Regions from separate parts of the Lysinibacillus sp. K60 genome, predicted to be linked through region 1. Evidence: predicted binding sites of a transcription regulator. Region 1 holds the regulator's gene; the other holds the start of a gene.

Region 1 (15,070 bases):
AGGAGATCAGGATGTGTGCCTTGGTGAAGTGGGTGGTGCTCCTTTCTATATGCATAAAAATCAATATGATTACTGGAAGCATACACAAATCATATTGGATGTGGTGGATGGCAGAGGCGGCATGTTTTCACTCGAGGGCGTAGAAGGAAAACGTTTCCTAACAAGGTCGAGAGCCTTCACATCTGAAGAAGTGCAAGAGCTAGGGTTAATTTAACAAGTTATCTGTACAGCGGCAAAGTTTTTCTGCCGCTGTTTTTTTATCTGGAAGTAGAAAAGTTATTGTATGGAAAGGGAGGCTTTAGAACACATGACTCTTTTCTTATATTGAGTATTGATTTTGGGCGTTCAAGTGTTTCGATATTAATTTTTATGGAAAAGAGTATGTAAAGCGATATTATTGGATGAATTCCTTAGAAAAAGGAATAGATTTAATCGATCCTTTAAGGTCATGGTAAATAATAGTTTCTTTGTGGTTTTTGCTAACATCGGCCATACCTCCTTTATAGGTTGTTAATATTTTCTATTAAATCAAATAAAGTAAGTAACATACATTAAATTATGTTTACTTTTTATGTTAATTGTTACAAAGAGGGTGAATCTTTCTTACATTATGTTACGTAAAACGGGTAAAGGAGTGTGAAAAATATGGATTATGTGATGATTGAAAATGAATTTGTTAATACAGTAGAGGACGTATCAAAGGCTGCAGGCTGGACGGTGGACCGTAAAATTGTATTAGCTATTGCTAGTACATTTGTAGCGTCAGGAAAAACTTTTGATGCAACGAAGTATAAAAATGTTTTACAAGAGATGAAGAAGCAATCTTCTTGGCTGTCTCCTTTACGAACAACAGTTGGATATAGTATTGCTGCCAACCTCATGGAGCAAGGTGATGCAGAAAAGGCAGTAAAGAATTTACTTACAAATGTGAGCATCTTAAAGCAGGCGAAATTCAGAAGCGGCAATTTTAGCTATATCGGAGCACAATTTTTGACGGAGGATGAACAGGATAAAAAGACACATGCACAGGCGGCTAGAGCCTTATTTGATGCCATACGTAAACATCATCAATTTTTAACCTCATATGAGGATATTCCTTATGCCATATTATTAAGCAGTCCATCTGATGATGTTGAATTACGCGCGGATACCATGAATCGATACTATAAAGAACTAAGAACTTATAATTTTAATGCTGGCAATGAGCTCCAATGGCTTTCACAGGTATTAACATTTTTATCATCCAAATTTGATGGTCAGCTAGTACCAGATGTTGTGACACTTCGTGATGGGCTCAAAAAGCAAAACGTTAAAGTCAAGGCTATGCATTATCCTTTACTTGGCTTTTTAGCCATACTTAATCTGAATAAAGCACAACTTCAAGGGTTGATTGATTTATACCATGAATTAAAAGACATGAAGTTATTAAAATGGCATCGTGAATTTGTGCTCTTTATGGCTGTACAAATTGCTATTTATGATATGGCAAAGGTACAAAAGTCTTTGTCCATGACCATTATGTCTTCTATTGAGCTATTAATCCAAGCACAGCAAGCAGCAATGATCGCAGCGGTTAGTGCAGCTGCCATTGCATCTAGCTCAAGTTCTTCGTGATAGAATAAAGAAGAACATGATTATTTGGAGGTGCATTTGAAGGATGAAGGAAACAAAACTTTGGATTAATGGTCAGTGGATTGATGCAGAGGAAAGCTATGAGCTAGCTTCTCCATATAGCGGTGAGGTTATTGCTCATGTAGCTAAAGCATCTATTCAAGATGTAGAGAAAGCTATCGAAGGTGCGCAGCAGGCATTCCAATCGTTTAAAAAGACAACAGCCTACGAACGTGCCGAAATATTATATAAAGTCGTTGATATAATGCGACAAAGAAAAGAAGAACTAGCAGAGATTTTAGCCTTAGAGGCTGGAAAACCTATTGTTGCAGGTTTAGCTGAAATTGACCGTACAATCGCAACCTATCAATTTGCGGCTGAGGGAGCTAAACAGTCAAAAGGTGAGACTGTTCCAATGGATGCAGCCCCTGGAGCAGGAGATCGAATAGGCTGGACAAAAAGAGAACCTTTAGGTGTAATATCAGCCATTACGCCTTTTAATTTTCCATTCAATTTAGTGGCACATAAGTTAGGTCCAGCATTTGCAGTAGGCAATACAGTTGTATTAAAGCCAGCAACACAAACGCCACTAAGTGCTATCGTTATGGCTGAGATTTTCCGAGAGGCCGGATTACCGGATGGGGCATTACAAATTGTGACAGGAAGTGGAGGCGAGCTAAGTGATACACTTGTCACACATCCATACGTCAAAAAAGTAACCTTTACAGGAAGTGGTAAAGTTGGCTTGAAAATTAAAGAAAAAGTAGGCTTACGTAAAGTAACTTTAGAGCTAGGTTCTAATGCAGCAGTAATTGTCGAACCATCTACGCCAATAAATAAAATTATTGGTCGTTGTGTAAGCGGTGCTTTTAACTTTGCTGGACAAGTATGCATTTCGTTACAACGTATATATGTGCATTCTTCCATTATTGATGAATTTACTAAAGCATTTGTTGCAGAAACAGAAAGGCTTATAGTAGGAGATCCATTAGAGAAGACTACAGATGTTAGTGCCATGATAAACCCAAATGAGGTGGAACGCATCAGGGAATGGATTGAGGAGGCACAAGAGCAGGGGGCTACGATTGCAACTGGAGGCGTATTTACTGAACGTACTTTAACGCCAACAGTTATGACGAATGTGTCAGCTGATATGAAAATTGTTTGTCAGGAAACATTCGCACCAATCGTCTCAATTGTTTCATATGAAACATTAGACGACGCAATTCGACTTGTAAATGAGTCGGACCTTGGCCTAAATGCAGGTATTTACACGAATATATTGTCAGATGCTTTATATGCAGCAGATGAATTACAGGCTGGTGCTGTCATTATAAATGATATTCCGACATTCCGAGTAGATAACATGCCATATGGTGGAGTAAAGATGAGTGGTTATGGACGTGAAGGAATTAAGTGGGCTATAGAAGAAATGACTGATATGAAATTTATTTCGATGAAAAAATCGTTCTAAATTTGCATCAGCTCTTTTTCTGCGATACGATGACGAAAGAACAACATGAGAAGGGAAGTTGCAAGAATTATGCCAAACAACGCTGTACCCATGAGCCAATCACGTACGGTTCAATCGCGTCTCGTATTACCCCCAGACACAAATAATCACAATTCTATTTTCGGTGGAAGAGTGTTAGCTTATATTGATGAAATCGCTGCTATTACAGCAATGAAACATGCTAAAGGCCTTGTAGTGACAGCTTCTATTGACTCGGTTGATTTTTTATCCGCTGCACATGTAGGAGATATTCTTGAAATTGAGAGTATTGTTTCGTCTACAGGACGTTCTTCAATGGAGGTTTATGTTCGCGTTGTTTCTCGCAATATTGAGACTGGCGAGGAAAAATTAACGACAGAATCATTTGTCACGATGGTTGCAGTAAATGAGGAAGGGAAACCCGTACCAGTTCCCTCAATCTATCCTGAAACAGATGAAGAGAAGCGTTTATTTGAAACTGGGCCAGCAAGACGAGAGCACCGTAAACAAAAACGTGCATTGCCGCATTAAGGAAAAAGGGAACTCTAAATGAGTTCCCTTTTTATTTTACATATTTAGTTCATTGACAACATTAATGAGCGAGTCGGAAGAAGAAGAGACTAGCGTAGCGCCCTGCGATAATTCAGTGATTAAATTAGAAATGGCTGAAATATCTCTAGATGTATTTACGTATTGCTGCTGAATGCCAGAAACTGCATCAGCAATATCATTAAATGACTTGGATAAGCTTTCTTGTGTATTGACACTATGTTGAATTTTTTGATCAACATTAATAACTGAATTAGCCATAGTCGTAATATTACTTTCTGTGTCCTTAATAAGATGGGAAACATTTTGGACGGCATTTTTTGTTTCCTCAGCAAGTTTACGAACTTCCTCAGCCACCACTGCAAAACCTTTCCCATGTTCTCCAGCTCGAGCAGCTTCAATAGAAGCATTTAATGCTAATAAATTGGTTTGATCAGCAATGCCTGTAACTAGCCCAACGATTTCAGAAATTTTTTGAGAAGAGGTACGTAGTTGGTTCATCGTTACTTCAAGACCATTGACACTTTGCAAAATAACTTGGATTAAATCATTTTGTTCTTTCAATTGCTGTTGGCCTCGTCTTGATTTTTCTTGTGTATCTGCTACGAAACTCAATCCTTGCTTGGTTGCTACAGCAATATCATCTGTTTGTGAGGAAATCACTAATAGTGATGCGGCTGTTTCTTCACTAATGGCATTAAGCTCCTCTGCAGTACTTTGGATCGTCGTTACAAGGGAATTTTTTGTTGCATCTGCTGCTGAGCGAATACGTTCTTCCTCTTTTTCATATGCCTCAATCACGAGTTGTTGCTCAAAATTAATGATTTTACAAAAAGCGTTTATAGCACGAATAGCATCTGTTTTGGAAATATCTACCTCGTTCACAAAGTTTGCAAAAGTAGTAGTGAGTGACTGGAATGAGGCAATATACCACTTTGATTGCAAGCCAATTCGAACGTGAGTCTCAGCAATGGCTTTTCGTTCAGCAATATAGGCATCATTAATATGACTTTCAAAAATGTCACTTAAATGTTTATGTAACGTAATTTTTAAACGATCAATATGTGATGTTTTATTAATAATATCAAGTAAATCTTGGCTCAAACTAATGGCTGCATAAAATTTCTCCACCATTTCAGGAATTAAGTCTTTAGCTAAAGGCTGTAGTTGCTTAATGATAGCTAAATCCTCAAGAGTTAAATTTAAAAGTTGTAATTGTTTTTGAAGGTTGGGGTGGTTCAATACATCTAATTGTACACTGCTCTTAAAATTTTCAGGTGTTAATGTAATTGCGTAGCTAGCACTACTATTTTTTGAAAACCAACTCATTATTATTTGCTCCATTCTTAATATCCATAATAAATTGTAAGTAAATAAGCACTTTTGAAATTTGTTAGGTTTGTAAATTTAATAAATAAATGGTATTAAATCTATTTTACTATTATTTGCTGAATATTTGGTTAAAAAATTGGTTATTTCTTTATTTTTTTTACTTTATTGTTAGTCCAAATGGTGAAGCAATGTAAATTTGAATTTAAAATAGGAAACCTGTAAAATACGAACTGTTTAGCAATATAAAAATCGTACGAAAATAAAAATGGAAGGAGGGGTGGTATGGAGAAAAAACGTTTTAAATTTGTTATTCCTGTTATGGTGATTGTTGCCATTGGCTCTGTTTATATGCTACGAAACTATCATGCTGAGGTACCAGATATTGAGCAATTATTAATTACAATATGTGCAGCTTTGGGATCAGGGGTATTAGCGTACTTTTTATTTCCACAGCAAGGTGATAATAAGATTGATGACAGAGGACCATATTAATAGATTAAAAAACTGCTCGTTTTTATTAAAACGAGCAGTCTTTTTATGGTTTAAACAGTTTAAACCAGCCTTTATGTTTAAAGACGGCCAACATAAAGATAACGATAATTATCATAATCCCGAGTACAATAAAATAGCTGTATTGCCCATGTAGCTCAGGCATGTTATCGAAATTCATCCCATACACACCAGCAATGAAAGTAAGTGGTATAAAGATAGTTGATACAATTGTTAAAGTCATCATAATACCGTTCATTCGGCTAGAACTCATAGCCATATAACTATCTCGCATATCTGCTGTAAGCTCTCGATTAGATTCAACCATCTCTGTTAGCTTAAGTAGATGGTCGTAGATATCTCCAAAATAAGCTCTCTCCGATTTTTTTAGTGAGAAACGGTAAGAATTAAGAATGCGATATAAAAGGTCACGCATTGGTAAAATAGTACGTCTTAAGTCAAGCAAGTCACTACGGAACTCGAAGACAATTTTCATGGCATTTACATTACTTTGGTATGTAAGTTCACCTTCTAAAGCATTTAGATGATCTTCAATTTTGTAAACGAGTGGAAAATAACTATCAACAATTTTATCAATGGTTTGATACGTTAGGTATACAGTACCTCGCTCCCAATTCTTCGGTTGGTTTTCCAGCATTTTTTGCACCTTCTCTATCTCAGGGACAGGATTTTTATGGAAGGTTATGATGAATTTATTGGAGGCAAAAATATTAACCTCCTCCGCAGCTAACGTCTCTTCGTTTACTCGATGAATGACAAAGAAATGAAAATCATCATAGAAATCGAGCTTAGGACGCTGCAACCTCATTAAGCAATCTTCAATAGCAAGAGGGTGAAAGTGGAAAAATGTATCCAACAATAATTCTTCCTCCGCTGTAGGACAATTAAAATCAACCCAATACCATTCAAATTCTTGCTGATGTATCTCTTCTAATGGAAAATCCTTTAACAATTGTTGCTGCTTTGTAATGCCGATGGTGCTTATCACGGTTTTCACCTCAAATTATTTACTACAAAATAGTTAGCGATCCTCTTTAAAGCATACCCAACCACCGAACAAAGTAGTGGCAAAAAATCTAGAAGGTTTAGTAAAGCCCGCACTTTGTAAAAGTGTTAAAATTTCCTCTTCACTCATAAAAGAAAGGGAACGAATGGATTTTTCCATCTCTGCTACTTCGGATAAAGAAAGTCTAGTATGCTGTAGCCAATAAGAACGCCATAAATCAAATTGTAGTTCTGTTTCTAAAGATCCTAGCTGACCATATTTTGAAACAAGGACAAACGGTGCTCCAGGTTTCAAATATCTTGCTATTGCTTTTATTGTTTCTAGCTTTTCTTTATAATCGTGAATAAAATGCAAGACGAGAACACAACTTGCTGCATCATACTGAGTAGAGGACAGCGAAGCATCTAGTATTGTAGCCTGATGGAATGACATATTATTTGGTAGAGTGAGCAAACGCTCTTTAGCTATAGTAAGCATGGATTCTGATGGATCAATGCCAGTAAATGACCAGTGAGGTCTTCCTTCTGCAAGCTGTATAATTTCATTGCCACTCCCTGCTCCCACGACTAACATGTTAGCATTTTCTGATAGCCTAGAATGATAAAAAGTTTGTATTAAACGTAGCATGGTATCATAACTAGGCAATGTACGGCGAATACCCTTTTCATATTCATTTGCTAATGTGTTGTTAAATTCCAACGCTCCTCACAGCCTTTCAAAAAAATTTTAAAAAATCCTTCTTAATGTGAAACTATTGCGGGTATAGTTCCGTAAATAGTAGTACATAAAACATAGAATAAAGTTCAAAGAAAGGGTTGATATATATGGAGTCTAAATGGTCTAAAGTAATCATACACGCAAGTGCATTTTTTGCGCCATGGTTAGTGCCCATTATTTTCTTTTTAATTAGTTCGGATGAGGAAATAAAGGCAATTTCTATTCAAGCACTGCTATTCCAAATTGTCATGGGTGTTTTAATTGCTATCTCTGTTGTTTTAAGCTTTGTCCTTATTGGCTTACCATTTTTAATCATTTTCGGCATTATGCTATTTGTGGTACCGATTATCGGTATCGTAAAAGCATTGTCTGATGAACCTTGGCGTTATCCAATTGTTGGTCGCTGGGTATAATTTTCATAGACGCAAGTATATGCTAGTTGCATATGCTTGCGTTTTTTCTATGACGAATAAGGGTACATTAGGTGTATGAGGAAATTATTAAACCGTAAACAAATGATCGAAAAGTGCCTTTTTCGTTTATTAAAAAGCCATTTTCAAGACTTTCCACTTTTCTATGGGCGAAATCATTGCAATTTTTTTCAAGCGTTTTGTATAATATACTCAAAGAAAGTCAAAGATAGTCAAAGTCAGTGAAGCAAGCGAGGTGTATTCCTAAAATGCGTAATATATCAGACATCATAGAGGGTTACTTAAAGCAAGTACTTGAATTAGGTGGGGAAGGGCATATTGAAATTAAACGTAGTGAAATTGCTGATAAATTTCAATGTGTACCATCACAAATAAATTATGTTATTAATACAAGATTTACTGCCGAGCGGGGTTACCTTGTTGAGAGCAAACGTGGTGGTGGTGGATACATTCGAATTTTACGTGTCCGCGCGAATTCACAGATTGATTTGATCGACGATGTTCTCAGGCAAATTGAAGGTGGGGCATCACAAACGATGGCAGAAGATTTGGTTTATCGACTCATTGATGAGCAGGTAATTTCCAAGCGAGAAGCGAAATTAATGTTAGCAGCAATTGATCGCTCCACGATCGACTTGCATCTCCCATTAAGAGATGTCATTCGATCAAAAATATTGCGAGCAATGCTGACAACAATAAAATATGAACAACAAAAATAGTGAGGTGATGGAAATGATATGCGAACATTGTAAACAACGTAATGCGACAGTTACAGTAACACAAGTTCAAAGTGGGCAAAAAGTAGAGCATCATTATTGTGACGTCTGCGCCTCACAATTCCATCCATTTCATGCAGAGTTTAAACAAGAGCCAGTATCTATTCAACAGTTATTGTCTAACTGGTTTGGCTCTCCTACATGGCAAAAGGTGGGGGAAAAACAACAGGTACAACCACAGCAGCAAACATGCCCACAATGTGGATTTTCGTATAAGCAATTTTTAAAAGAAGGAAAATTCGGGTGCCCAAGCTGTTATGACACATTTGGAGATCATTTGCCAAAGCTTTTTAATCGTATTCAGGCAGGTCCACAACACATTGGTAAAATGCCTGGTGCTCGCAGTAATGTGTATGTTATTAAAAAGCAAATAGAGGATATCCGCAAGCGTATGAAATCCGCCGTAGATGAAGAAAAGTTTGAAGAAGCGGCGAAGCTACGTGATGAAGTCAAAGAGCTAGAGAAGCATCTACAATTTGAAGGTGGTGATGTGACATGATGATTGAATCATTTTTAGAGCGTGCGACACCAACATGGATGCATATCAAAGATGATTACTCAGATATCGTCATTAGTACACGGATCCGCCTTGCACGAAATTTAGATGGCTATCGTTTTCCATTAGCATTTTCAGAAAATGAGGCACTGCAAGTGGAACAGGCCGTTACACATGCAATCAGCGATAGCCCAACGCTTCAAAATGATTATGCTTATTTTGCTATAAAGGATTTAACCCCTTTACAGCGTCAAATTCTTGTAGAAAAGCATTTGATTAGCCCGCAACTGGCTAAAAAAGAGCAAGTGGGCTCTATACTACTCTCTGAAGATGAATCCGTTAGCATTATGGTGAATGAAGAGGATCATTTACGCATTCAATGTATGACAGCAAGTTTTCAACTTCAAAGTGCCTATGAACAAGCAAATAAGATTGATCGTATCCTAGAGAAAGTATTACCATATGCTTTTCGAGATACTTTTGGTTATTTAACAAGCTGTCCAACGAATATTGGTACGGGGCTACGAGCATCCGTCATGATGCATTTACCCGCTCTTACATTAACTGGGCAAATGAATCAAATTATAAATGCCATGACACGCTTAGGAATGACTGTAAGAGGTATATATGGTGAAGGAAGCGAAAATTTAGGGAATGTTTATCAAGTCTCTAACCAAATTACACTTGGGAAGACAGAGGAAGATATATTAGCAGATATACAAAGTGTCGCTGAAAAGATTATTCAAAAAGAGCGACATGCAAGAGGTAAATTAATGGAAAAGGCAGAGCTTGCGCTAGAAGATCGCGTATATCGAGCTTTAGGCACACTTACACATGCAAGGATTTTAACAAGTGAGGAAGCTGCTACTTGCCTATCTAATGTTCGTTTAGGAGTAGATTTACAATTGATTGATGGTATACAAGCAACGACCTTAAATGAATGTGTTGTTAGTATGCAACCAGGTTTTTTACAGCACTATGCAGGTGAGGCATTACCACCTGCTGAACGGGATCGTGTACGAGCGGAGATGCTTCGTGAGACATTATCCCAAGAACATGCGAATAAGCCTATAAATGGGGAAAAAGGAGAGGATTTATATGATGTTTAATCGTTTTACACAACGCGCGCAAAAAGTATTACAGCTTGCTCAGGAAGAGGCTATTCGTTGGAAGCACGAATCTATCGGTACAGAGCATATTCTATTAGGGCTTATACGTGAAGGCGGCGGTATTGCTGCGAAAGCGTTAGAAGCCATTGATATTAGTCCTCAAACGATTGAAGCTGGCATTGAAGAATTAGTTGGTAAGGGCAAAGAAGATGTCGGTCCAATCGTTCATTATACGCCAAGAGCTAAAAAAGTAATTGAATTATCTGTTGATGAGTCACGTAAATTGGGTCACTCCTATATCGGTACAGAGCATTTATTATTGGCGCTTATACGTGAGGGTGAGGGCGTGGCAGCTCGCGTTTTAAACAATGCGGGAGTCGGCTTAAATAAAGCTCGCCAGCAAGTATTATTGCTATTAGGTAATAATGATAATGCACAATCTGGCCAACAAGCAGCTCAAGCTGCCAATACACCAACATTAGATAGCCTAGCACGTGATTTAACACAAATTGCACGTGAAGGTACATTAGACCCTGTCATTGGCCGAAGCAAGGAAATTACACGAGTTATTGAGGTTTTATCGCGTCGTACGAAAAATAACCCTGTATTGATTGGTGAGCCAGGTGTTGGTAAAACAGCGATTGCTGAAGGATTGGCACAGCAAATTATTAATAATGAAGTTCCAGAAATCCTTCGTGACAAACGTGTAATGACCTTAGATATGGGGACAGTTGTTGCAGGTACAAAATATCGTGGAGAATTTGAAGATCGTTTGAAAAAAGTGATGGATGAAATTCGCCAAGCAGGCAACATCATTTTATTTATTGACGAATTGCATACATTAATTGGCGCGGGTGGTGCTGAAGGTGCGATTGATGCATCAAATATCTTAAAACCATCTTTAGCACGTGGTGAACTTCAATGTATTGGTGCCACAACACTTGATGAGTACCGCAAGTACATTGAAAAGGATGCAGCCTTAGAGCGTCGTTTCCAACCAATCCAAGTGGATGAGCCGACAGTGGAAGAGGCTATTCTAATTATTCAAGGCTTACGCGATCGTTATGAAGCGCATCACCGTGTGAAAATTACAGATGAAGCGATTGAAGCAGCGGCCAAAATGAGTGATAGATATATTTCTGACCGATTCTTACCAGATAAAGCGATTGACTTAATCGATGAAGCGGGTTCTAAAGTACGCTTACGCTCATTCGCAGTGCCACCAAACTTAAAGGCGCTTGAGGATAAGCTTGAAAATGTTCGTTCTGAAAAAAATGCAGCCGTATCAGGTCAAGAATTTGAAAAGGCAGCAGCACTAAGAGATACAGAGCAAAAGCTGAAGGATGAAATTGAAGTTACCCGAAAAAATTGGAAAGAAGAGCAAGGTAAAGCCGAATCTAAAGTAACTGTGGATGATGTAGCAGCAGTTGTCTCAATGTGGACAGGAATTCCAGTAGCTAAAATTGCTTCTGAAGAATCTTCCAAGTTATTACAGCTCGAAGAAGAGTTACACAAACGTGTAGTAGGGCAAGGAGAAGCGGTAGAAGCAATTTCTCGTGCAATACGTCGTGCAAGAGCAGGCCTAAAGGATCCAAAACGACCAATTGGTTCATTTATCTTCTTAGGACCTACAGGCGTTGGTAAAACAGAGCTTGCAAGAGCACTTGCTGAAGTAATGTTTGGCGATGAGGATGCGATGATTCGTGTTGATATGTCCGAGTATATGGAGAAACATTCGACTTCTCGTCTAGTAGGTTCACCTCCAGGCTATGTAGGCTTCGATGATGGTGGCCAACTGACAGAGAAAGTTCGTCGTAAGCCATATTCAGTCGTTTTATTAGATGAAATTGAAAAGGCACACCCTGATGTATTCAATATTCTATTACAAGTGCTTGAAGATGGTCGTTTAACAGACTCTAAGGGACGTGTAGTAGACTTCCGCAATACAGTGGTCATTATGACTTCAAACGTTGGTGCGGATGCATTAAAATACCAAAAGAGCCTTGGTTTCAATGTAGGCGGTGCAGAGTCTAAGCATAAAGACATGAAGGGTACGATGTTAGAAGAATTGAAAAAAGCATTCCGTCCAGAATTCTTAAACCGTATCGATGAAATGATTGTCTTCCACGCATTAGAAAAAGAGCACTTAAAAGAAATCATTGCGATGATGGGCAATGCTTTAACAAAACGCTTGAAAGAGCAAGATATTTCGTTAGAGTTGACTGATGCAGCACTTGAGAAAATTGCTGAAGAAGGCTATGACCCTCAATATGGTGCTCGTCCACTACGTCGTGCATTACAAAAACAAGTAGAGGATCGATTATCGGAAGAATTACTAAAGGGTAATGTAGAAAAGGGTAATCAGGTTATCATTGATTACGTAAACGATGAGTTTGTTGTAAAGAAAAAAGAGGGAGTATCCATCTCTAAATAATTTCAAGGAAAGACAGTGAGGCTTTAAGTGCCAAGCTGTCTTTTTTTCTGTACAATTAAGGATAAGAACAAATATTCGAGGTGAAAGCAATTTGGCAAAGAAAAAAACGAAATTTGTATGTTCAGGCTGTGGCTATGAGTCTGCTAAATGGATGGGAAGATGCCCTGGGTGTGGTGAATGGAATAAAATGGTGGAAGAAGTAGAGATGGTTGCAAAAGGTCCACGAGGAGCATTTCAACATTCTGCTACAGTCACACAAAAGGCAATCCCGATTATCCAAGTGGAAGCTACTGAAGAATCGCGTGTAGCAACAGAAATGGGCGAACTCAATCGTGTATTAGGCGGGGGCATTGTACCTGGTTCTCTAGTATTGATCGGGGGCGATCCTGGAATAGGGAAATCAACATTACTATTACAGGTTTCCGCATTACTATCGAATAAAGGGCATCGCGTACTTTATATTTCTGGAGAGGAATCTATTCGTCAAACGAAATTACGAGCAGAGCGTTTAGGAGTGATTTCTCAAGAGCTTTACATATACTCCGAAACAAACCTAGAGTTTTTAAACCAAACCATTGATGAAGTACAGCCTAAATTTGTTATTGTCGATTCCATACAAACGGTCTTTCATCCAGAAGTAACAAGCGCCCCTGGTAGTGTCTCACAGGTTCGTGAATGTACAGCTGAGCTGATGCGAATCGCTAAAACCAAAGGCATTGCTATTTTTCTAGTAGGGCATGTAACAAAAGAGGGACAAATTGCTGGGCCACGTATTTTAGAGCATATGGTGGATACTGTACTGTACTTTGAAGGGGAAAGACATCATAATCATCGTATTTTACGAAGCCAAAAAAACCGCTTCGGATCTACAAATGAAATTGCTATATTTGAAATGCTTCAAGGAGGGTTAAAGGAAGTTCTAAACCCTTCGGAGTTATTTTTACAGGAGCGTTCACAAGGTGCGGCGGGGTCAACTATTGTAGCATCAATGGAGGGGACAAGGCCAATCCTTGTTGAAATTCAATCCTTAGTTACACCTACAAGCTTTAACTATCCTAAACGTATGGCCACAGGTGTCGATCAAAACCGAGTACAATTGCTAATGGCTGTACTAGAAAAGCGTATGGGTCTCATGCTACAAGCTCAGGATGCATATATTAAAGTTGCTGGTGGTGTCAAGCTGGATGAGCCAGCAATAGATTTAGCAGTGTTGACAAGCATTGTATCTAGTTTTAAGGATCAGGCAGTGCGTGCAACGGATTGTTTTATTGGTGAGGTCGGACTAACAGGTGAGGTCCGTCGGGTATCACGTATAGAACAGCGGGTCATTGAAGCGGCGAAGCTTGGATTTAAAAGAGCCTTCATTCCTTCTTCCAATATTGGTGGTTGGGATTTTCCGCAGGGAATTGAAATTGTTGGTGTAGAAACGATAAAAGATGCACTAAATGCATGCTTTAGAGAGTTATAAAGGAAAATGTGCATGTTGGATATTAATCTGACATGCATTTTCCTTCAATTTTTGATGCGAATATCGGAAACTCAAATAAAAGAATAATCGTCCTAAATAATAGCTGATGAATGAATAAAGGATTGTCATCTAGTACGAACAAAAATAGAAATTTGTGAAATTTTGTCTAACTAACTTATCCTTGTTACACAACATCAAAAATAATGAGAATTTGACTGAGCTCATGAAAGATTTTCTGCCATAAACTATGTATAATCTTAACTAACAATTAGGAGGTGACAGCTTGTGAAAAAATTTGTTCAAATTGCGTTTTTACTGATTGGAGGAGCATTGGGCCTTGTTTTCTTACCGCCATTATACGAATTGCTTCATTTATCATCTAATCCTTGGCTAGATAATCCTTATGTATCAGTAGCTCTAGGCGCACTTTTACTGTTTACACTATCTTTTGCATTTTCCGATTACTTTGTAAGGCTCATTAGCTGGATGGAAGAAGTTCTGTTTAAGGTTCCTATCGGAGATTTATTATTTGGTACGTTTGGTTTAATAATTGGGTTGATTGTCGCTTACTTTTTAGGCTTTGCCATTGATAGTGTAAAATTCCCTGTTATCACAGAAGTACTCCCTATCATCCTGTCATTTGTATTAGGGTATTTAGGGTTCCGACTAGGTTTTAGAAAAAGAGATGAGCTCATACAGCTTTTTACATTACGTAGTACCAATACGAAGAAAAAAGCTGCTGAAGGTGCTGAAGCTCAGGAGGTTCGTGGAAGCTACAAACTGCTAGATACAAGTGTAATTATCGATGGTCGTATTGCTGATATTTCTGAAACAGGCTTCATTGAAGGTATATTAGTTGTACCTCAATTTGTGCTCACAGAGCTTCAGCATATAGCTGATTCTTCTGATACCTTAAAGCGTACAAGAGGTCGGCGTGGTTTAGATATTTTAAAAAAATTACAAGATGAGCGTAAGACAAAAGTTGAAATTACGGACGAGGATTTTGAAGATGTACAAGAGGTAGATTTAAAGCTTGTCCGTCTTGCAAAAAAAATGGGCAACGATACATGCATCGTTACGAATGATTTTAACCTGAATAAAGTCTGTGAGCTCCATCATGTAAAAGTCTTAAATATCAA
Region 2 (15,070 bases), on a different contig from region 1:
CGACGCCATCCACCAGTACATTATAAGTCAGTGCAACACGATCCCAACGTTTATCACGATCCATTGCATAGTAACGTCCATGAATCGAAGCAAATTGCCCTATACCTATTTCAGCCATTTGCTTTTCAGTTTCTTCGATATAGTCTAATGCTGTTGTTGGACCAACATCACGACCATCTAAGAAGCCATGTACATAAACTTCCTCTAACCCCTGCTGTTTAGCTAGCTTTAATAGAGCAAACATATGCTCATAGTGACTATGAACACCACCGTCTGATAATAAGCCCATAACATGTAGCTTTGACTGATGAGCTTTCACATGTGCTACTGCATCTAAAAAGGCTTGATTCGTAAAGAAATCTCCATCACGAATAGATTTATTTAAGCGTGTTAAGCTTTGATATACGATACGTCCTGCACCGATATTTAGGTGCCCCACCTCGGAATTCCCCATCTGTCCTTCAGGTAATCCAACGGCTTCTCCTGCTGCTGTTAATGTCGCATGAGGAAATTGATGCCAATATCGATCAAAATTTGGCTTATTCGCCTGTGCTACTGCATTCCCGAATATTTCATCTCGAAATGCAAAGCCGTCTAAAATAATTAATGCTACTGGCTTTTTAGGCATTTGCTGCCGCCTCCAATAATGTTAAATAAGATTCTGGTTGTAAGCTTGCTCCACCAACTAAAGCACCATCAATATGTTCTTTGGATAAAAGCTCCTGAATGTTATCAGGCTTAACACTGCCACCATATTGAATGCGGACGGCATTCGCAGTTTCAGCATTATATAGCTCTTCTACTACTGCCCGAATCGCTCCGCATACTTGATTTGCATCGTCTGCCGTAGCCGTTTTACCAGTACCAATCGCCCAAATCGGTTCATACGCAATGACCATATGCTCTACTTGCTGTGCTTCAAACCCAGCAAGTGCTGCTTTAATTTGGCCAGCCACTTTTTGCTCTGTTGTGCCTGCTTCACGTTCTTCTAGTGTTTCGCCACAGCAAATAATAGGTACGATAGTATGTGCAAGTGCTGCTGCTACCTTCTTATTAATCGCTTCATCTGTTTCATTGTAGTATTCGCGACGTTCAGAGTGTCCTAAAATGACATAGTCAACATCCACACTTGCTAGCTGTGCTGGACTAATTTCACCCGTAAAAGCACCTTCATTTTCATAGTGCATAGTTTGTGCACCAATTGCCAGCTCTGACTCACTAGCAACTTGCACAAGTGTAGGTAGGTAAAGAGCTGGTGCGCAAATAACAGCATCTACTTTGTCATTGGAAGGAAGTTTTTCTTGTACAGCATCTACAAACTGAATAGCCTCTTCAAATGTTTTAAACATTTTCCAGTTACCTGCAATAATTGGTTTACGCATCATTTTGCCTCCGATTAGCTTATTTATCGTTTAGTGCTACAATCCCTGGAAGCTCTTTGCCTTCCATTAATTCTAAGGAAGCACCACCACCTGTAGAAATGTGATCCATCTTATCTGCTACTTCAAATTTTTCAACTGCCGCAGCTGAATCACCGCCACCGATTACTGTGTAGCCAGCTGTTGTTGCCATTGCATCAGCAACTGTTTTTGTGCCGTTTGAAAATTTGTCCATTTCAAAGACACCCATTGGTCCATTCCAAATGATTAATTTAGAGTTTTTGATAACTTCTGCATAGTTTGCAGCCGTTTTAGGTCCAATATCTAGACCCATCCAATCAGCTGGAATAGCATCTACATCAACGACTTTTGTTTCAGCATCCTGTGAAAATTCATTTGCCACAACAGCATCGACTGGCATATGTAATTGCACACCTTTTGCTTTTGCCTTCTCAATAAAGGACTTTGCTAGCTCAATTTTATCTTCCTCTAGCAATGATTTACCGATATCGTGGCCTTGTGCCTTAATAAATGTAAAGGATAAACCACCACCGATAATTAAGTGATCTACTTTTTCTAATAGGCTTTCAATAACACCAATTTTATCTTTTACTTTGGCACCACCAATAATGGCTGTAAACGGATGCTCAGGGTTAGACAATGCCTTACCTAGTACATCTAATTCCTTTTGCATTAAGAATCCAGATACAGCTGGAATATGCTTAGCAATTCCTTCTGTAGAAGCATGAGCTCGGTGGGCTGCACCAAAAGCATCATTAACATAAATATCTGCTAGCTGAGCAAATTGCTGTGCTAATGTTGGGTCATTTTTTTCTTCACCAGCATGGAAGCGTACATTTTCAAGCAGTAGAATGTCTCCATCTTGCATATTTGCAACGGCTTCTTCCACTGCTTGCCCAATGGATTCATCAAGCTTCGTAACAGGCTTGCCCATTAGTTCCGCTAAGCGAATGCCAACAGCTGTTAAACGCATATCTTCTTTTACTTCACCTTTTGGACGACCTAAGTGAGAAGCTAGAATAACTTTAGCTCCCTGCTCTACTAAATACTCAATTGTAGGAATCGCTGCACGAATACGCGTCTCATCGGTAATAGCACCGTCTGCCATTGGTACATTGAAATCTACACGTACAAAAACGCGTTGACCCTTAACATCAATATCTTTCATTGTTTTCTTATTTAACATGAAGAAACTCCCTTCAAAGTTTGTTTTAGTCTTACACTCTTGTGTTTTACCCATCTTGGCTCTACACCATGCTTACTAAATTGAATAGTCATTTTGGTACTTTTTCAGCGTCACTATCTCGTGTAAGGATGATTCTCCAACTTTTGATAATGAACCCTAATACTTGTTTTTATAGTAGCAAAAGTTAACTGCGATGTCTTGCAATCAACATGTATCAATTACGCCTCAGTGTATTTAACTCCCGATTTTTTCCGAACTTGTTCCTCTTCAAAATCTGTTACATTCACTGAGGCTTTTACCTTAATTCAGTCGGTGATTTTACATCAATGAATCAAGAGAGTAATTTGTGTATTCATCTCACCACCTATAGAGGTGGGCGTTTCTGCTGAATCTAGAAAAAAGGAGTAAGGGTTATCCCTTACTCCCAATACCCTTGTATATTATATCTATTCGATATTATAAAGGCTATACTTTTTGTGCATAAAAAGCAGTAATATGTCACACTTTTTACTCAAAATGTCGAAATATGATACTTATTTATGGTTTAAGCCTTGTTCAGCAATGTATAAAGCTAGGTCCATTAAGCGAGTAGAGTAACCAATTTCGTTATCATACCAAGCTAAAACCTTCACCATTTTGTTTTCTAACACCATTGTTGAAAGGCCGTCTACCGTAGAAGAATAATGGTTACCGTTATAATCAATTGATACTAATGGTAGCTCATTGTAATCTAAAATGCCTTTTAATTCATTTTCAGAAGCTTCTTTTAATGCTGCATTAATTGTTTCTTTCGATACATCTGCTTTTAGTTCTACAACTAAGTCAACACATGATACGTTAGGTGTTGGCACACGCATAGAGAAACCATCTAGCTTACCTTTTAATTGTGGCAATACTTTTGATACAGCTACTGCTGCACCTGTTGTTGTTGGAATCATAGACACTGCTCCAGCACGTGCACGACGAGGGTCAGAGTGTGGGAAGTCTAGAATTCGTTGGTCATTTGTATAAGAGTGAATTGTTGTCATCATACCACGTTCAATGCCAAATTTCTCATCAAGTACTTTAGCTACTGGTGCTAGACAGTTTGTTGTACAAGAAGCATTGGAGATCACATCATCAGTTGCTGGGTTATAATCCTCATGGTTTACACCCATAACAAATGTAGGCATTGCCCCTTTTGCTGGTGCTGATAGAATCGCTTTTTTCGCCCCTGCTTCAATATGCTTGCCTACTTCTTCCATTGAACGGAATCGACCCGTACATTCAAGCACTACATCTACGCCTAATTCGCCCCATGGTAATTGTGCAGGATCTTTTTCAGCATATACTTTTACACGTTGACCATTTACTACGAAAGAATCTTCATCTGCATTGACTTCAGCATCATAGATACCGTGTACTGAATCATATTTCAATAAGTGCGCAAGCTGACCAGCATCTGTTAAGTCGTTTACGGCTACTACTTCAAATTCATCATGCTTCATTGCCTCACGAAATACTAAACGTCCAATACGTCCAAATCCATTAATCGCTAATTTTAATGCCATTGTTAATTCCTCCAATAATGTGTGATGTCTGTCTCTATGAATAGAGACATCAAAATTTACTTTATGCTCATTCAAAAAATGCTTTAGCACTTTCTGAGATCGAGTGACATGTTTACAACTTTGCCATCATTCAAGATGGTTATTTTCTATAGAAGATATTTTAGCAGCAATTGCTTTGGCCGCTGCTTCATCTGTTACAAATATGGTTTGCTTAGGTGCTACTTTAAAATAAGAAAGCATTGCATTGACCTTCTGTTTTCCTGCTGCAACTGCAATGACCTGTTCACTGTTTTGTACCTGCTCAAGCTGGATACCAATTGTGCGTATACGATGTACTATTTCTCCATCGGCATTGAAATAATAGCCGAAAGCCTCACTCACAGCACCTTTTTCCTCAAGAATTCGCAAATCCTCAGGAGATGAGTTACGACGAATAGCCATTTCCTCTGCGGAGCCAATCCCATGAATGACGCAATCTGCTTGATCATAGAAGGCCATCATTTCTGTAACCATCGGCTCTGTTAGCATCGCTTGATAAGCTTGCTCACTTAAATGCTCGGGTAAAAATAAAGTACGATATTGTGTTTCCATTTGCATGGCAAATGTTGCAACAAGTGTATTGGCCTGCATTTGCATTTCATGTCCAATCCCCCCGCGTGCAGCGACAAAAGTGATATCCTTTTGTCCGTCTAAAGGATGTAAAAACTGCGCAAGTGAGGCAACAGATTTTCCACCAGTGACAGCTACAACTTGCCCATCAAAAGCAGTCGACATAAATTGCAATGCTGCTTCTTTGCCGAGCATGGTTAGGATTGTATGATCCTCATTGTAATCACCAGGAACTACGACTACACGTTGGATGCCAAAGTGGCTTTCAAGCACTTTTGCAAGCTGGGTTAAACCAGACCATTCATAAACGATGGCTCTTAATTTTTCAATGACTATTACACCATCATCTGTACATACCATACCCGACTTTTGCGCATCTAATAACCCTTGCTCACGTAAAATATCAGTTTCTTTACGTATTTCTCTTTCTGTCATTTTCAGTGAATCAGCTAGTGTACGTCGTCCAATTGGTTGCATGAGTTGAACGGCTTGCAATATTCGATATCTTGCTTGCAGAAGCGGATACATTTCAGGAAGTAGCCTTTGCTGTGCCTCTGGAACAGTTAACATATCTATCTACTCCCCTAATTAATAGTTGTGGGTTTATTTTTAACCCACTTAATTATTTTGTGTCCCACTTATGGTTTTATTATAATATGCATTGTTTTAAAGTGCAAGTAGTTGTCTTGTTCTGGATAAAAAAAGCCTCATAGCTCTAAAAACAGCTACAAGACTTTGTTGTACTTATTTAGTAAAAGATAAAATCGCATTCTTTTTAAAACCTTCTAAAGCTTTTGTTGCTTCAGTTTTATTTGTAAACTCAAAAATACGAACGTCCTTTTTCTCAAATACTGTAATAACCCACATTGTAAAATCTCCCTTCACATCATTCATTTTTGTAATATAACAACCACTAAAATTTGTGATACATTCGTTAAACTGTTTTATAACAACTTCTTACTTGATATTTATTCTACTCCGATTTTTAGGAAAAGAAAGAGTAATGTGAAGGTCTTCACAAACTGTTCAAAATCAAACCGCTTTCATTGAACAATTTGTGAATTGTGAGAATGACACCTAATAATAAAGTCATTTATACCGTTAATAACTCTTTATACTTTCAGCAGATTAACTGCCTAATCGCTCCATTAACGTGGCATAATCTAAATGACCATACTGCATGACATCACCTTCTTTTTCAACTACCGGAATCATTAGCATATATTTTTCATGTATGCGATCATCCTGCTCAATATCAATTATTTCAATATCAAATAGAACATCTTCCTGAACAAGCTTTAATGTCTGTAATCCTTCTACACATAACGGACAATTCGCCCTACTAAAAAATTTAATTTTCATAGATAGCACCTCCTCCTTTATTATAAACGATGTGGCAATGAATAAATGGCTACTATTATTTGATGATGGTTATTTGAGCTGTCTTAGCCTGAGCCGTGCTGGAATGTTAAAGTTGTTACAGCTAAATTCAAAAATTCCTGCGCTGACACACGTTCTTCTTGTGCTATTACGCTGCTATTTGTTTCATTGGTAGCACGAACATCTTGCATTGTTGCAGGAATAACTACAGAGGTTGTTAAAATAATTGCTAACGATGCAGATAAAAATCTTTTTTTCAAAATGATTCCTCCCTATATCAGTTTACGTTATATCGATTGTCGATATATTTAAATTATAACAATTCTAGCATTATTGTAAATAATTGAGAGGTTTTTAATGGAGCCAAAATGAAAGCGAACTAAATAGAATAGTTCGCCATTACCTCTATTAAAATTTTCTGCTTGCTCCCCCACCAGCAGAAGATCCCCCACCAAATCCGCCAAAGCTCCCCCTACTCGAATGTCCTCCACCAAAACTACCTGGATAACCGCCATAGCCTCCAGAGCGAGGACCTCCGCCACCTTTCGAAAAGAATGAATAGATAATAATAACAATGATAATGATTAGGATAATTAACCAAGTGGGTATGTCATCCTCTTCTTTTGTTTGCGCCGGCAAATCACCGTTCCAATTATACTCTTGGGCAACAGCGCGAAAAACTTCAGAATAAGTTGCTTGAAAAGCTTGATCTAAATTACCAGTACTTGCTGAGGGATAAAATGCATTATCTAAAATGCGTCCTAATTTACCATCTGGTAATGCTCCCTCTAATCCCTGACCCACGGCAATTACAACGTCGTTATTTCCTTCCCCTTGACCTAAGGTAGCTAAAATCAAGACACCGTTATTTTTTTCCTTGTCACCAATGCCCCATGAACGAATCAATTTTGTCGCATACATTTTCGGCTCTTGTCCATAAAGACTATCAACTGTGACTACCATGATTTCAGCACCAGTGCCTTGATCCAACTGCTCGGAATAATGATTTAGCTCTTCTTTAACATTGACAGAAATTACATTGGCAAAGTCATGTATATACGTATTTTTCATCGGTGATGGCATCGTTGCTTCTGCTAGATTCGAGAAAAAAAGAAGCACCAAACAAACGATGATCATCTGTACAATGCAACGTTTCATTAATGTGTACCCGATTGACTAAAGTCGATAGATGGTGCTTTGTCAGCTCCTGCTGCGGCTTTAAAGTATTCTTTTTGTTCAAAACCAAACATCCCTGCTATTAAATTCCCCGGGAAACGTTTAACATGTTTATTAAATTGCTGTACCTCATTATTGTAATCCTCACGTGCTACAGCCAGCCGATTTTCGGTACCTGCTAGCTCATCCATTAACTGGCGGAAGTTTGCATCTGCCTTTAAGTTTGGGTAATTTTCTACAACTACTAGTAAACGACTAAGAGCGCCAGTTAATGCATCATTGGCAACAGCTTGCTCCTCTGGTGAGCTTGCATTTCCCATTTGTGCACGTGCCTCCGTTATATTTGCTATCACCTCTTGCTCATGATTCGCATAGCCTTTCACAGATTCCACTAGATTGGGAATCAAATCATAGCGACGTTGGAGCTGATTTTCAACTTGTGCCCATTTAGAATCAACATTTTCCTCAGCTGTCACCAGGCTATTATATTTAGGTATAAATAATAAGGCGATTACAACAAGAATGATGACAATTATTCCAATTGGTCCAAGTAACTTTTTCAAATTTAAGCCTCCTTGACTTGCTTTTCCTTCTATCTTTAGTCTACATTTTTACCTTTACATTTATACCGTATGAAATCGAATTGACACGCCATACTAAATACTGCAACAAAAAATTATTGAGGAGGCGTTTTTTTTGTCACAATCGTTTTACAATGAATCATCAAACCAAACAAATTTAAATCAACAACATAGCCTAAATCATGGTGGACATGAAATGATGGACATGCATGAAACAATTGGCGAAATTATTGCAGGTATGAACCAAGCGATTATTTTGCGTCCCCATGTAAAAGATCCTGAATTACTCAACATCTTGGATCGCCAATATAATTTCACTCTTGGTATGTACAATACGATCGTTGAGTCCTTTAAAACAGGACACGATCCATCTGTTCCAACAGGACGCTACCAGATGGAAACAGGAAATGATTTCATATATGGCCTAAACCCTGGTCAACCAAAAAAGCCAATGCAAAACGCTAATGAAATTAATGATGAAGCTATTTCTGGATTTTTACTCGGTGCTCAAAAAGGAGCAGCAAAATGTATGACAACTGCTGCGTTGGAGACAACAAACCCTGTAGTTCGTCGCGTTGTTGCGGATAGTATTCCTAACTGCATTGAAATGGGATACGAATTATCCATTTATCAAAACAAACACGGCTATTATCAGGTGCCTCAGTATTCCCAACAGGATATGCAAACGATGCTGAATGCATTCGACACAACATCTAATCCCCTTCATTAAATAACAACAGAGCATGGTGAATATTCACCATGCTCTGCTGTTTTTAGCACAAAAAAAGCGAACGACATGCTCGTTCGCTTTTTCTGCTTTATAATACTTTTCCTAAAAATGCTTTCGTACGGTCGCTTTGTGGATTACCGAATAGTTCCTCTGGAGACCCTTCTTCTACAATATAGCCCCCATCCATGAAGACTACTCGATCGCCTACTTCACGAGCAAAGCCCATTTCATGTGTCACAACAACCATTGTCATCCCTTCAGCTGCTAGATTTTTCATAACATCGAGCACCTCTTTTACCATTTCAGGGTCAAGGGCTGAAGTTGGTTCGTCAAATAAAATAGCTTTTGGCTTCATTGCTAAGGCACGAGCAATCGCCACACGCTGTTGCTGACCACCAGAAAGCTGCTCAGGATAATTATAGGCCTTGCTGTCGAGCCCAACCTTGTTTAATAGTTCATGTCCTAGAGCTTCTGCGTCTGTACGACTCATTTTACGAATTTGCATAGGTGCCATCGTGACATTATCGATAACAGTCATATGCGGGAATAAGTTAAATTGTTGGAACACCATACCCACTTCAGCGCGTATTTCATTGATATTCGTTTTAGGATCATTAATTTTTACATTTTCAATATAAATAGCACCATCCGTTACTTCTTCTAACATATTGATACAACGGAGAAATGTACTTTTTCCTGAACCAGATGGCCCAATAACACAGACAACTTGTTTTTCTTGAATTTCATAATCGATTCCTTTTAATACTTCAAGCTTGCCAAAGTATTTGTGTAGGTTTTCAATTCTTATCATCTTGCTTCCCGCCCTTCTACCTTAGCTTTACGAGGGACGTAACTATTGCTAAATCGTTTCTCGATAAATGCTACAATCTTCGTTACACCATATGTCAACACTAAATATAATAATGCTGCAACGATATACGGTTCCCAGAAGCGGAAGCTTGCACCAGCTACGACCTTACTAGCATATAAAATATCTGGTGCTGCAATTACAGTTACGAGTGAAGAATCTTTTAATAATGCAATAAATTCATTCCCCAATGGCGGAATCATACGTCTAAAAGCTTGAGGCAAAATGACCTTACGCATTGCTTGGTTATGCGTTAATCCAAGAGAACGAGCAGCCTCCATTTGCCCTTTTGCAATACTTTGAATCCCTGCACGGAAAATTTCCGCATTATAAGCAGCACAGTTTAAAATAAGCGCTGTAATCCCTGATACCATATAACCTAAAGAATGACCAAAAATTGTTGGAATAACTGCTAAGTGAATTAACAAGATTTGTACAAGCATCGGTGTTCCACGGAATAAATCGATATATAGTTTAGATGGCCAATAAATCCATTTCTTACTCGATAATTTTCCAAGGCCTAAAAATAGCCCTAATAGAATACCGCCAAAATAACCACTAAGTGTCAAAATAAGTGTTACGCCAATACCTCGTATAAACATATCTCGGTAGTTCCAGACAATGTCCCAGCGTAAGTCAAAGATGTCCATCCGAAAACCCCATTCCCCTTTAAATTACGATTAATAAATGAGCCGTTAGCACAGTTACTATGTTAATAGCATCATTTCATTCATTTTTATTGAAAATCAATGCCTGTAATTTCTTTTAATTTACCGTTTTCTTTAACTTTTTTAAGACCTTCGTTTAATTTATCTAGCAATTCTTTATTTCCTTTTTGAACCATGAAGCCATAGTATTCTTTTTCGAATGCATCATCTTCAATTACTTTTAGTTTTTGATCTGGGTGAGCTTTGATATATTCATAAACTACTGCGTTATCTCCGATAGCTGCGTCAACATTCCCATTTAACATTTCTTGAATAGCGATTGGCTGACTTTCAAAAGCCATAATATTTGTACTTGCTTCCCCTTGTAGCTTTTTCGCCGCCATATGACCAGTAGCATTAATTTGTACAGATACTTTTTTATCTTTTAATTCATCAAGAGATTTAATTTTTGAATCTTCTTTCACAACAATTAATAACTGAGACTCATAATACGGTTCTGTAAAATCAAATGATTCTTTACGCTCTTCCGTAATTGTGATTCCAGAAGCACCGATATCTGTTTCACCGTTTTTAATTGTTTGGAACACTGGCTCCCATCCAATATTATTCCACTCAACCTCAAAGTCCATCTCATCTGCAATAGCTTGTAAAATATCGACATCAATCCCTACAATTTTCCCTGAATCGTCAACAGATTCAAATGGTGCAAAAGTAGCCTCAGTACCTACTTTATAAACTTTTTTGCCATCTCCACCATCTTCTGAAGAAGAGCTTCCTGAAGATGCATCATCTTTTGTACCACATCCTGCAAGTGCTAATGTTAATGCTGCAATTATCATCAGTAACATCCAACCTGTTTTTTTCATTGTATTTCCCCCTAGTTCGATAATTTTCCGAATTACGCATTATTTTTCGCAATTCGGAAATGTTAGACTATTAGGTCAATTATATTAACATTATAGTATTTAGACAACAACTTTTCGCATAAAATTAAATATTTTTTCATATAAATTTATATTAAATTCATATAATTTGAAAAAATATGTATAAATAACAAGAAAATCAACCTAAAACTAATATATATACAATGAGAACCATGCCAAATTTCGATAAATTTAGGCAAAAAAAAAAGAATCCCCTCAGATAGGATTCTTTTTTTCGACTATTTCTAGTCTCACGTACAGTATGTTCACTAAAAAATAATTTGGAGTTGTTGCTTTTTTGAAGGTTTGAAAGGAATAAATAGGGGAATAATGCCAACTAGGACAGTATTCCCTTTATTCTTCCTCTCGATCTCCAGTAAGCAGGCTGCTAAACTACTTATTAGGAGATGAGCTATAACAGTATATCAATTAATCAGTAAAATGGCGCCCTCGGAGGGAATCGAACCCCCAGTGCAAGAACCGGAATCTTACGTGTTATCCATTACACCACGAGGGCAAAAGACACAAAAAAAAAGTACTCACTCTAGGCTTACGAAAAGCATGATGTAGATAACCCTCATTTTTGAAGCATACCTGCAAAATAGTGACCTGTACTTTAAACCTTATAACCTTAATCATTATACAAGCCTATCCTATATAATTCAACCATAGAATGCAAAAACATTTTATTTTTTTAATTTCACTTTAGCAGGGTTAATATTTGACCTTCCCTGACTATAATGTGTATGATAAGGATACAGCTGAAATACAAAGGAAAATTTTCAGCAAAGGTATTCGAATTTAGCTTTTTAAGGAGGATTTAACATGAATTTAATTCCTACAGTTATTGAACAAACTAGTCGTGGTGAGCGTGCATATGACATTTATTCACGTCTACTTAAAGACCGTATTATCCTTTTAGGAAGTGCTATTGATGACAATGTTGCTAACTCCATTGTCGCTCAGCTTCTTTTCCTACAGGCAGAAGATCCAGATAAAGATATCTCTCTTTATATTAACTCACCTGGTGGATCCATTACGGCTGGTATGGCTATCTATGACACAATGCAAATCATTAAACCACAGGTCCAAACAATTTGTATTGGTATGGCTGCATCAATGGGTGCTTTCCTACTTGCAGCTGGAGAACCTGGTAAACGTTTTGCCTTACCAAATGCTGAAGTCATGATTCACCAACCATTAGGTGGTGCACAAGGTCAAGCGACAGAAATTGAAATTGCTGCTAAACGTATTCTATTCTTACGCGAGAAATTAAATGGCATTTTATCTGAACGCACTGGTCAACCACTTGAAGTCATTGCAAGAGACACAGATCGCGATAACTTCATGACTGCTGAACGTGCAAAAGAATACGGTTTAATCGATCATATCATGCACCGTAGCGATAATAAATAAAAAATAAAAGGCATCACAGAATTGCTCTGTGATGCCTTTTGTATTTAATGAGTGTTAATCTTCATTTTCAATAATTGTTGCTAATGCTGTAACCGCTTGCTCAGCATCGTTACCTTCACTGCTTAAAGTCACTTCGGTACCTTTAGCAACTGCTAAGCTCATAACACCCATAATGGATTTGGCATTTACTTTTTTCTCATCTTTTTCTAGAAAGATATCAGCACTAAAACGATTTGCTTCCTGCACAAATAGTGCTGCTTGTCTAGCTTGTAGTCCTAATTTTAATTTAACCTGGACTCTTCTCTCAATCATTCTCAAAACTCCCCTTCACTACCGTTCGTCTGTTAGTTTTATCTTACCTTACTTACTGGCAAAAGAACAATAAGCGATTAGCATGACATTCATACCTGAAAAGTATGATAACTTAACCACCTATTTTTTCACCACGCCTTAATGCATCCGCAATCTCATCAATTTTTCTCAATCGATGGTTAACACCTGATTTACTAACCGTTCCACTAGATACCATTTCACCAAGCTCTTTTAATGTCACATCTTGGTATTCAACACGGAGACGTGCTATTTCACGAAGCTTCTCTGGTAGTTGATCAAGACCAATTGAATTTTCAATAAATCGAATATTCTCAACCTGCCGTAATGCTGCTCCAATGGTTTTATTTAAATTGGCAGTTTCACAGTTCACAATACGGTTGACACTATTACGCATATCTCGCAAAATCCGAACATCTTCAAATTTCATCATAGCCTGATGCGCGCCAACAATATTAAGGAAATCTGAAATTTTTTCCGCTTCCTTTAAGTAAGTCACAAAGCCCTTTTTACGTTCAATTGTTTTGGCATTGAGTTCAAATTCATTCATTAAATCCATTAATGCCTCACCATGTTCTTTATATAAAGAATAAACCTCTAAATGATAAGCCGATGTTTCTGGATTATTGACGGAACCTCCTGCTAAAAAGGCTCCTCTTAAATAAGCTCTTTTTTGGCCACTCTTTTGAATGAGCTTTCTTGAGATAGTATGGTTAAATTGAAAGTCGTCTGAGATGATTTCTAAATCAATTAATAGCTCACGTGCCCCTTCTCTTACACGGCATATATACACGTTATTTTTTTTCAATCGCATCTTCTTACGAACAAGTAATTCCACATTGTACGGATACAATTTTTTCATAATCGTATATAGTCTTCTGGCAATTGCAGCGTTTTCGGTTTGCACGTCTAAGCTTAGTTGTTTATTTGCAAAGGATAATGAACCATTCATACGAATTAGGGCAGAAACTTCTGCTTTCATACAATGATTGTCCGCTTCTATTTGTGTCAATTCTTTTTTTGTTTCAGAAGCAAAAGACATATCACGCCCCCCTTTCAATCATGATTTCTATGTATATGTTCATCTTACCATATACAATAAAGCCATTATGTTTCTATTATTGGTCCTCTTACTTTTTGATGGTAAATATCAGCATAATCTACCAGCCATTCTGCAACATTTGTAGCATTATGTCGAACCGTTCCATCTGGTCGAATTGTAGCAATGTCTCGTTTGATAACTTCTAATCCCATACTTTCAAGCTTTGCCACATCAAATGTTACTGGTTCCGCTCTTTCTTCTTTATACAGTTCTTTTACAGGGTTAGGGAGTTCTTCATCATTTACTAAAATGGAATCGATAAAATCATGGCCAACATGCCTATGTATGGCTGTTACATGATCGCCTGCTGTATAAGAAATGGTTTCACCCTTTTGTGTCATTAAATTACAAACATATATTTTTCTTCCTTTAGCCTTAACAACTGCTTCACCTATTTCCTTAACAAGCAAATTCGGAATAATACTGGTATATAAGCTTCCTGGTCCTATTAAAATATAGTCTGCACGAAGTATTGCACGAATAGCTTCTGGTAACGGTTGCACATTTTCAGGTACTAAAAAAACGCGATTAATGCGTTTTGTCGCTGTCGGGATTTTTGATTCTCCCTCGATAATTGAACCGTCCTCAAGCACAGCATGTAAGGTGATTTTTTTATTTGCAGCTGGAATAACTCGACCATGAACTTTTAAAACCTTTCCCATCTCACTGATAGCATGATTGAAATCACCTGTAATATCAGTAAGGGCTGTAAGCATTAAATTCCCTAAGGAGTGACCTCGTAAATCTTCAGATGCCGAAAAACGGTATTGAAACATTTGCTCTACAAGGGGCTCAATATCTGATAATGCTGCAATCACATTGCGTACATCACCAGGCGGTGGGATATCGTAATCATCACGTAAACGACCTGAAGATCCACCATCATCTGCTACTGTTACGATAGCAGTAATATCAAATGGGTGATGCTTCAGCCCGCGAAGTAACGTGGAGAGCCCTGTGCCACCACCAATTACTACAAGCTTTGTTTGCTTTTTCCCCATTCACTCATTCCTTTCTACGATTAATATCACGATGCGTAATAACCGTATTTTCCTTGCCCGCAAAATATGCACCAAAAAATTCTGCTAATGTCACGGAGCGATGCTGGCCCCCAGTACAACCAAAAGCAATAACAAGCTGTGATTTGCCTT

Evidence for each region. The regulator CtsR, encoded in region 1, represses protease genes until heat stress. The targets are predictions, from matches to a motif close to ATGGTCAATAAAGGTCAAACA.
Region 2: the regulator CtsR is predicted to act here: its motif matches at 11,790-11,810, upstream of clpP (ATP-dependent Clp endopeptidase proteolytic subunit ClpP).

What each region holds. Positions count from the first base shown of each region.
Region 1 covers NZ_JAASJR010000008.1:61,500-76,569, reverse strand. The annotation lists gene HCH28_RS17400 (DUF779 domain-containing protein) at 1-214, shown strand, start outside; gene HCH28_RS17395 (DUF4003 family protein) at 646-1,614, shown strand; gene HCH28_RS17390 (aldehyde dehydrogenase family protein) at 1,658-3,085, shown strand; gene HCH28_RS17385 (acyl-CoA thioesterase) at 3,155-3,634, shown strand; gene HCH28_RS25475 (methyl-accepting chemotaxis protein) at 3,671-4,315, opposite strand; partial or broken gene HCH28_RS25470 (protoglobin domain-containing protein) at 4,436-4,981, opposite strand; gene HCH28_RS17375 (hypothetical protein) at 5,267-5,476, shown strand; gene corA (magnesium/cobalt transporter CorA) at 5,520-6,482, opposite strand; gene HCH28_RS17365 (class I SAM-dependent methyltransferase) at 6,516-7,199, opposite strand; gene HCH28_RS17360 (DUF4870 domain-containing protein) at 7,325-7,630, shown strand; gene HCH28_RS17355 (CtsR family transcriptional regulator) at 7,897-8,367, shown strand; gene HCH28_RS17350 (UvrB/UvrC motif-containing protein) at 8,381-8,923, shown strand; gene mcsB (protein-arginine kinase McsB) at 8,920-10,029, shown strand; gene HCH28_RS17340 (ATP-dependent Clp protease ATP-binding subunit) at 10,019-12,463, shown strand; gene radA (DNA repair protein RadA) at 12,555-13,931, shown strand; gene HCH28_RS17330 (PIN/TRAM domain-containing protein) at 14,217-15,070, shown strand, end outside.
Region 2 covers NZ_JAASJR010000005.1:100,631-115,700, reverse strand. The annotation lists gene gpmI (2,3-bisphosphoglycerate-independent phosphoglycerate mutase) at 1-628, opposite strand, end outside; gene tpiA (triose-phosphate isomerase) at 621-1,382, opposite strand; gene HCH28_RS12420 (phosphoglycerate kinase) at 1,402-2,586, opposite strand; gene gap (type I glyceraldehyde-3-phosphate dehydrogenase) at 3,120-4,136, opposite strand; gene HCH28_RS12410 (sugar-binding transcriptional regulator) at 4,263-5,315, opposite strand; gene HCH28_RS25035 (hypothetical protein) at 5,490-5,612, opposite strand; gene HCH28_RS12405 (glutaredoxin family protein) at 5,874-6,107, opposite strand; gene HCH28_RS12400 (hypothetical protein) at 6,191-6,385, opposite strand; gene HCH28_RS12395 (TPM domain-containing protein) at 6,534-7,283, opposite strand; gene HCH28_RS12390 (LemA family protein) at 7,283-7,864, opposite strand; gene HCH28_RS12385 (spore coat protein) at 7,998-8,612, shown strand; gene HCH28_RS12380 (amino acid ABC transporter ATP-binding protein) at 8,701-9,423, opposite strand; gene HCH28_RS12375 (amino acid ABC transporter permease) at 9,420-10,130, opposite strand; gene HCH28_RS12370 (basic amino acid ABC transporter substrate-binding protein) at 10,217-11,014, opposite strand; tRNA gene HCH28_RS12365 (tRNA-Arg) at 11,514-11,588, opposite strand; gene clpP (ATP-dependent Clp endopeptidase proteolytic subunit ClpP) at 11,897-12,487, shown strand; gene HCH28_RS12355 (HPr family phosphocarrier protein) at 12,542-12,799, opposite strand; gene whiA (DNA-binding protein WhiA) at 12,912-13,859, opposite strand; gene HCH28_RS12345 (gluconeogenesis factor YvcK family protein) at 13,925-14,920, opposite strand; gene rapZ (RNase adapter RapZ) at 14,925-15,070, opposite strand, start outside.